Regions from separate parts of the Anaerobacillus sp. 63XJN7_4_ISO-PGPR-S23-413 genome, predicted to be linked through region 1. Evidence: riboswitches for the same ligand, from Rfam matches in the RefSeq annotation. Region 1 holds a riboswitch; the other holds the start of a gene.
What was found. A riboswitch is a leader RNA that binds a small molecule or an ion and turns the genes downstream of it on or off. The one in region 1 is predicted to bind S-adenosylmethionine.
Positions count from the first base shown of each region.

Region 2: linked by a shared signal. The riboswitch ahead of AC0VYO_RS14625 (YezD family protein) and the one ahead of AC0VYO_RS13605 (sulfite oxidase-like oxidoreductase) in region 1 are both predicted to bind S-adenosylmethionine.

Region 1 covers NZ_CM149688.1:2,567,921-2,572,191, forward strand. Annotated here, with positions in the region: gene AC0VYO_RS13600 (copper amine oxidase) at 1-632, opposite strand, end outside; gene AC0VYO_RS13605 (sulfite oxidase-like oxidoreductase) at 929-1,591, opposite strand; SAM riboswitch class I at 1,676-1,774, opposite strand; gene AC0VYO_RS13610 (GNAT family N-acetyltransferase) at 1,835-2,299, opposite strand; gene AC0VYO_RS13615 (GNAT family N-acetyltransferase) at 2,496-2,927, opposite strand; gene AC0VYO_RS13620 (GNAT family N-acetyltransferase) at 3,025-3,588, opposite strand; gene AC0VYO_RS13625 (LysE family translocator) at 3,711-4,229, shown strand.
Region 2 covers NZ_CM149688.1:2,758,407-2,762,677, forward strand. Annotated here, with positions in the region: gene sat (sulfate adenylyltransferase) at 1-682, opposite strand, end outside; gene AC0VYO_RS14615 (inorganic phosphate transporter) at 707-1,771, opposite strand; gene AC0VYO_RS14620 (phosphoadenylyl-sulfate reductase) at 1,777-2,499, opposite strand; gene AC0VYO_RS14625 (YezD family protein) at 2,611-2,754, opposite strand; SAM riboswitch class I at 2,851-2,956, opposite strand; gene AC0VYO_RS14630 (NfeD family protein) at 3,073-3,729, opposite strand; gene AC0VYO_RS14635 (DUF1002 domain-containing protein) at 3,799-4,271, opposite strand, start outside.

The DNA.
Region 1 (4,271 bases):
TGATCAGTAATGGCACCAGAGAATCCTTTAGCCACCATTTGCATGTGAGCAATCGCTTCACGTTCTTTCTCGTAAGCCATCTCATAATCACCTGCTACATAGCTATCAAATGAACCAATCAACTGATTAATGTGAGCTTGAAGTCCTTCAGACAATGTTTCAGCTTGAAGTCGTTCTCCTGTTGCATTTTCCAAGAAATTAGAGAAATCTTCTTTATAACCATCTAAGCTATCTAAAGCTTTTTGTTTTGCATCTTCATCTTCATTACCTGTTGCTTTCACATAGTCAACGAAGAAACCGATATGATTGCTCCAAATTTCATTAAATTCAGCTCCTGCTTCTTCACCATAAACGGATGTAATCGCAGCTGTAAGGTCTTCCGTGTTTTCACTTAAGGCACCAGCAGAAGCTTCAAAATCTGCAGAACCTTCAGCTCCTTTTCTCATTGTTTCTACTGCAAGATAAGCATGCTCACTTAGTAAATGGCCAAGATCAGCACGAAGATCAGCACCTGGTGTTTCTACTGTAGGCTTGTCCATTTGCTGGTCGTGGTCAGAGGCAAATGCTCCAGCAGTTGGTATTAAAAGTGAAAAGCTAAGCGGAACAATTAATAGTCCCTTTTTCCAATCGATCACTTTCTTTTTCATATTCTTGTTCGTATTCATTTTCAAATCCACTCCCCTTAATTTCGATTTACACTTAGCTAACGGAGGGAAGATCCATTTAGATCATTCTTTTTTAAAATTCTTCTCTTTTTTAATTACCAGAGAATAAAAAGTCAGCAAAACCCACACATACTAAGGTTCTGCTGACTTTCAAGTTTAAACTATTTTTTTATAGATATGATGATATTTAGAATGTGATAATAAACTACCTTTTCCTCAATCAATTCTATATGTGTTAATCACGCCCGCTTTTTCAAGAAAAATTAATCAAACTCTTTTTTCTCCCATTCATCTTCCGGTAGTCCCAAATCCTCTCCAGAAAACCTTTCTTCTTTAAATGGATCGGCATGGTTATGAAATCCGTTTTGTTCCCAAAAACCAGGTTTGTCTTCATTGATAAATTCTATACCTCTGATCCATTTAATACTTTTCCAGAAGTAAAGATGCGGTACAACTAACCTGAGAGGCCATCCGTGTTTTGCCGTTAATTTCTCTCCATCGACTGAGTGGGCAAGAATAACATTATCTCTCATTAAGTCAGTGAGGTGAATATTCGTTGTATAGTTATAGTCACCATGTAGCATAACATGGTTCGTTTTCGGTACTATCCCATATGCGTTCATAAAATCCTTAATCAAAACCCCTTCAAAAGTATTATCAAACCTAGACCACCTTGTGACACAGTGAATATCACACTTTACTTTCTTCTGTGGTAAGGCAAGTATGTCGCTATAGGAAATGATCACTTCCTTATCAATTTCTCCAAATACACTTAGGTTCCATGTCGACATCTCATACACAGGTACATCACCTTCATGTAGAATAGGGAACCTTTCTGTAAGTACTTGCCCCGGTGGCAGACGATCACCATACTTTTCACTTGCATCTGGAACTTTCATTTTGCGAATACGGTCAGCTTTTTTCAAATTCTTCACAACCCGTCTCTCATTTATTGAATCGTCTAAAAAAACTCTTCCTAACTAATAAGGAAGAGTTCGCTTCAGAGCTCTTCCTTATCTCTCAGAGCATAGACTCTGCTGGATTTGGCACCTTGTCTATCAGGTTGCCGGGCATCAAAGGGCCAGTCCCTCCGCCTCTCTCAATAAGGAAATTAAAAATCTAATTTTGATTCATTCTATCGGTCTATTTAGTATTTTGCAATTATTGTTTTAAACGAGGTTTTTCTTCATTTCAACAAATTGAAATTCTCCCCCATTGGTTTGTTGCATAAACAGATGAGTGATTTGAAATCCAGCCCTTTGATACACTTTTATGGCTCGTTTATTAAATTCAGCTACTGCCATTCCAAAGGAAGTTGGACGATACAATTCAACTGCTTTTTGAAGGCCAGCCTCTAAAAAAGAAAAGCCTTCTCCTTTTCCAACATTATCGGGACACATTCCTAGGCCAATTTCTATATGGTTGTCTTCATGCACATGAAAACTAAAAAAACCAATAAGATGATCCCTATGGTAGACGCTCCAATAATTTTCATTGCTGGCTGCATCTTCCCGGAACTCTTTTAGATCTTCAAGATCCTCGTCCATATTATAAAATGAGTATAGCCCATCATAGTTCCACGAGATAATTCGCTCGACTTCTTCTTGACTTATTAACTTAAATTGATATACCAATACTCTCCCTCATTTCTGTGTGATTGAAAAGGAAAAGCCCCATGCTGGGAAATGCATGGGGCTCACACTTTATATTTTAAGGGGGGCAGGAACCGGGGAAGTCCCTGCAAAAATAGTGTAGCAAGTTCCAAGGGCATGATGATTGATTATGAGTTGTTTTTCACATTCTTTTAATAAATGAAAAGAAGCTGGACAACTATTTATAAACCATGATCGTTTGAAGTTCTCGAAATCCAATGTCTTTATAAATGTATTTCGCGAAGTTAGAGGAATACACATTCAAACGAATTTCCTCATATCCCTGTTCTTTGAAGTTTTCAATACTCGCTTGAACGAGCTGCTTAGAATACCCTTTCCCACGAAACTTTGGAAAAACAAATACATCATAAATGAACCCATGCTTGCTTTCTGTAAAATAATCCGTGTTTTCTCCAAGTAATACCCAGCCAGCAATTTCCCCTTCGTCGCGATAAATGAGGTGGTAACCACCTCGATCAAGAATGGATGATACAATTTCAAGTGCTTTCTCTTCTTTTACGATACCAGGATTTGTCGTTCCTTCATTAACAGATTGAATGGAATTCGACAAAATAAAATCTCTTTCTTCTATCGTCGCTCGTTCGATCACATAGTTTCCCTCCATCATCAAAATCATTCATTACTCGTTTATTCTTGATGCAAGAACCTTATTCCTCCCATAAGTAAGATGCATATTCTTACCAAATTTATTTTTTTGTTAAAGCATAGACGCATGTATCAGTTAGTTTACTGCCATCAATTGAGACATGGTCGTTTCGTAAAATAGCCTCAAGTTGAAACGATTGTTTCTCGGCAATTCGCCGACTTCGCCAATTTGTCGCATTACAACGAATTTCTAGCCTTCTAGCGTTTAGCTCTGAAAAGGCGTAATCTACAATGCCTTGGACCGCTTCAGACATATAGCCTTGACCAGCGTATCTAGAATCAATCCAATAACCGATTTCAAATTTACGAACGTTCCAATCTATTCGATGTAACCCTGAGGAACCGATAAAATCACCCGTCTGTTTATGGAAGAGTAATAGTCGAAGATCCTCCCGCTTTAAAAACGCTACGTGAGATTCGCGGATATTCGCTTCAACATCTTCTTCCGTTTGATCTATATGTGCGAAAGGCATCCAGGGTTTAAGCTCTTCTAACGAGGCATCAATTGATTGATGAACCGAAGCACCACCCCCAGGTAGTGGAGAACGTATATGTAAACGGTCAGTGCTAAATTTATTTGGTATATCAAGTAAAATGGGTTCCATGGAACTATTCCTCCAACAACACTAAAAGATGTCAGAATTATATCATTAATGAGAAACCTGTCAAGTTATTGGTCTTTTCCGGCCAATGTCCCGCTACCATCTAATTGAAATCGAGAGACGAATTGACGGATCACTTCACGAGGATATGGTTTTCTTGGCCTCTCTTCAGGACTACTTGTACATATTGCTGCTACCTTAGGAATTTCTGCCGTCCTTTATCAATCCTCTCTCGCCTTTTCGATTGTTACCGCGGGGCAGCTTACTTACTTTTCATGGCATATGAAGCTTTTAAAGATAGCGGATCCGCAGCTAAACCCCTAAGTCAACCTAGCAGACCTTATTTTTCTTTATATCGAAAAGGGATTGTTATGAATATTTTAAATCCAAAAGTCTCCATATTCTTTCTCGCCCTTCTTCCACAGTTTGTAAACCAGCAGGCGAATTCACCCGCTCTTCAAATGTTAATTTTAGAAGGGGTTTTCATTCTACAAGCCTTTCTTATCTTTAGTGCAATAAGCTTTTTTGCAGGAAAAATCGCATTCTATGTCGTAGAAAATCATGCCCTAGCTAGAAAATTCAATCTTGCAAAAGCTTTATTGCTTGCTTTAATTGGTCTTCAAATAGCCTTTAGCGATCAATAAAAAAGCAGCGCTTCTCATTAGAAAGCGCTGCTTTAATATTTT
Region 2 (4,271 bases), 190 kb from region 1:
TTTCTGCTGGTATATCATCTGATTTGGTTTCACCTACAAGAGGATTCAAGAACAAGCCATCCACTGTTTCAAGTGCGGTCTTTTGAATATACTCGTGCGCTCGATGAACCGGATTTCTTGTTTGAAATCCTACAACTTTCTTCCAGCCCTGACGTTCAAAATACTCTCTTGTTTCAGATGGATCATAATGATAGCGGTCAAACTTGCCTTTTTCGGTTCTTTTAATAAGCGTAATTGGTCCACCAATGTAAACATCTGGTCTATCGTAAACTTTTTTCACTCCTGGATGTTCACTGTCCTCTGTTAAATACACGTGGCGCCCCTCCACTCCCTTATCAGGAGTATATTTGGATTCCACTTCTATTGTGCCGTACACAGTCCCATTATTAGTTAACTTCACTTTATCACCAATTGCGATCTCAGCAGCTCGTTCGTGCGTAACTGGCAACGTAATAGGAATGCTCCATGGCAACCCGCTTTCTAATTTGAGGTGATGAACGACTGACGTATACTCATTTTCATTAAGAAAACCAGTTAACGGACTATACGCTCCTGTTCCGATTAATTCCAGATCACTTAACGCAGTAGCGTCTAACTCAATTTCTTGAATAATCCCATCAATTTCAGTATTAGGTTTGTAACGGTTAATCAATGTTCCTCCATGCGCGTTAATTGTTGCCATCTTAATCCCTCCAAATTGAATTTATTATAAGCTTCCTTCGTCTTGTAATGTTCTCTTTTGAGAGCGAATCGATCGAATTAAACTTCCTGACCCAAGCGTCGCTAGAATAACGCTGCCAATTGCAATTAATGTATATAAATCACTTTCTAAAAAAAGTTTGATCATACTATAAGAAATAACTAAAGAAAAAACCGGTGAAACTGCCCAAACTTTAATCATTCGCGTAATGACATCTTTCTGCCAAAGCTGAAATCCATCTTTAGCAGTTCCGATACCAATGATCGATGAGGTGGTAATCTGGGTAAGCGGCACCGGAATCCCAAATAAGGAAGCTCCAATCACAAGTCCAGCGCTCGTACCTGATATAGCACAACCTTCACCAAGTGAAAATTTTGTGATGCGATAACCATTCGTTTCAATGACACGTTTACCAAAAACTAAAGCACCTAAAGCAACAAAAGCTCCCCCAAAAAATGCGCCGTGAGAAAGGGATAAAACTCCCGCTCCAACTAGCGGTCCAATCGCATTTGCGACGTTATTCATTCCCGCTGAAAAGGCTTCTAGAAAACCGGCTACAATTAAAAAAATGGTGAGTGGCTTTTGCCACTTTGAAGTAAGATTGATTCTTTGTTTTAAAAGACCAAAAATTTTCCCAACACTGAGAGCTGTCGCAAAAGCAATAACCGGTATAACGATCCACAACAACATAATGAACATCACATTCTGAAAGTACAAAGCACGGTAAGCAATACCAACTCCTACCACTGCGCCCACAGTAACTTCACTTGTTGATAATGGAATCCCCATCATATTTGCTAGAAAGAGCGCTGTTGTAGCTGAAATAAAAATAATCAAGATAACCTTTAGACTGAGTACGGAAGAAGGTATAATGCCACTCCCCATTGTTTTAATAACATTACCTCCACCTAATGTGGCACCACCAACAATCCCAATCGCACAAACACTCAGTGCTACGCTTCTTCTTTTAATCGCTCCAGCCCCGTAAGCCACTCCCATCGATGCCGCAGCTCCACTAGCCCCAATATTCATAGCAAAAAAGAGAGCCACTGTAATAACTAGGGTTGTCATGACCGTCACCGATTTGGTGCTGAATCAAAATGCAAGCCGCATTCCGTTTTTTCCTGATTTGCCCATCTCCCAGCTCTAGAATCACTACCTTCCAATACTCTTTCAGTGCATACCGCACATCCTATACTTGGGTACCCTTTATCATGAAGAGGATTGTATGGTAAATCCTTTTCGTACACGTACCTCCAAACATCTTTCCATGTCCAATGAATAAGTGGACAAACCTTAATCGACTGAAACTTATCATCTCTATTGAAATAATTTGTCTTTTGTCTGAGTGGCGACTGCTCTCTCCTTAAACCTGAGATCCATGCACTTACATGATCTAATTCTTCATGCAATGGTATGATTTTCCTCAAGTTGCAGCACTGTCCCGGGTCTCGCTCCCATAGAGCATCCCCTTTACTTAATGCCTGTTCTTCGACCGACTCCTTTGGTTGCTTTAACTTAATATTTAGAGATGGATATTTAGCTTTCACTTTATTAATTAGCTCATAAGTCTCATCAAAATGGAGACCTGTATCCAGAAAAACAATCTTCGCGTTCTGGTTTACCCGGGAAATCAAATCAATTAGAACGACACCCTCAACACCGAAACTACAAGCATATACAATATCATCTTGGTAAATTTGATACGCCCACTCCAGAACTTCAAGAGCCCCTTTCGTTTCTGATTCAACGTCGAATTCAGGTTCCTTACCCGACCAATTATTATAGAACCAATTCATTTCTAACCCTCCCAATTCCGATCAAGGAAATATATTTAAAAGTTTAAAAAAAGAGGCGGTTCTAACCTTTAGGGTTAGAACCGCCTCTAGTTTCTCTAGTCAGCGCCAATATTAAAGTCGTTCTTTTTCTTTTCTTTCAAGTTGAACAACTTTCCCATCTTGAACAACAAGCGTAATTGACCCAAATTTTAACGAACTTAGCATTCGTTCTATACGTACAGCAACGTCTGAAAAATTCTGGTCTTTCGTTCCCATCATGCAACCTCCCTTAGTCGTAATAATCATGAGGAGAAGCTTATAAATGAAAAAAGCCTTCCCAAATTGGAAAGACAGATCAGGTTACCTTAATTCACCTTATCTTCCAAAATGGACTCCATTTTGCTGGAAGTAGCACCTTGCCAATCAGGCAGGTTGCTGGACGTCAACGGGCCAGTCCCTCGGTCTCTCTTGATAAGTTATTTTCTAAATCTTAACTATTATCTAACAATATGTCAACCCTAGTTTAGAGATCGGGATAAAGGGATTAGAAAAGAATATGAAAAAAACCCCGAATCTATGACTCGGGGACCATTTTTAAATTGGATGACGTTTACTTTCTTCTTTTTTCTCTTCTATTAAGATACGCGTACCATCTACAGACGTAATAACTACTGCCGTATCCTTGTCGATCCAACTTCCAACAGAAATGGCGCTGTACTTTTTCTCATTGACTTGTATTGTTCCACTTGGTCGAAATGGAGTAATTGTCATAGCCGATTCTCCAACTAAATTCTTATACTCAGCGTTCATGGAATTATACCCCATTTCACTGCTTAACCGATCCTTTAACGTCATTTTCGTCCACATAGAACGTGCGGGGAAAACACGCAAAAACAGGAATGAAGCAGCCGTACCAATTAAAAAACCACTAGAAACGAGAAGGCCATAAAGGAAAGTCGGAGAAGGAATGGCTACGGCTGTAACCATCATAATTAATCCAATCAAACCAAATGTACCATCATTGAGTAATTTCCCATCAAGAATAACTAAGCCTAAACCAACAGCAAACACAAGTCCCATCCAGAGAATTGATGATAAAGAAGTAAGATGGAAACTAAAATAAAATGTGAGCAATAGTATTCCGATCAATCCAAAAATACCTTTTACACGGACAAGTAACTCAGCAAACAAGAATAGCACGCTAAGTAAAACGATAAGAAAGCCAACTGCTGGCAAAGATAGAATCTCCATCCTCGCTCCCTCCTTTTCCTTCTTCTCTTATACGTTCAAAAGGGAAGAAAGTTTCAGTCACTTGTCACCTTACGATTGAAATACCCCTTTTATTCCATCAATAATCGCAATAAAGAAATCAATGATTTTTTGAATAAATGACTGTGTCTCGTCTTTATTTAAAAACTCGTCCAGGTTTTCTCTCGCGTTCTGCAACTGACTCTTCATTTGATCCCAATCAATATCAAGATTTTTCATTCGATTAAACAGTGCAACAAGACCATCCAACTCATCTTGAGTCAATTCAATACCTGAATCGTTAGCAATTTGTTTAATAACTGTTCTTAAATCATCTTCCGTCTCAGGTGGGTTTGTAGCAATTTCATCCTTAATCTTAGTCATTAGCTCTGTTGCTTTATCTGCGCCAATACTATCGCTCAATTTTGCAGTAGTGACAAGCTCTTCATTTGCTACTTGTTTTTGCTCCTCAGGTATCACTTCATCTGTGCTTAACTCATAAGCTTTGATTAAACCAGTTAATGCAGCCGTACCTGAAACCTCCA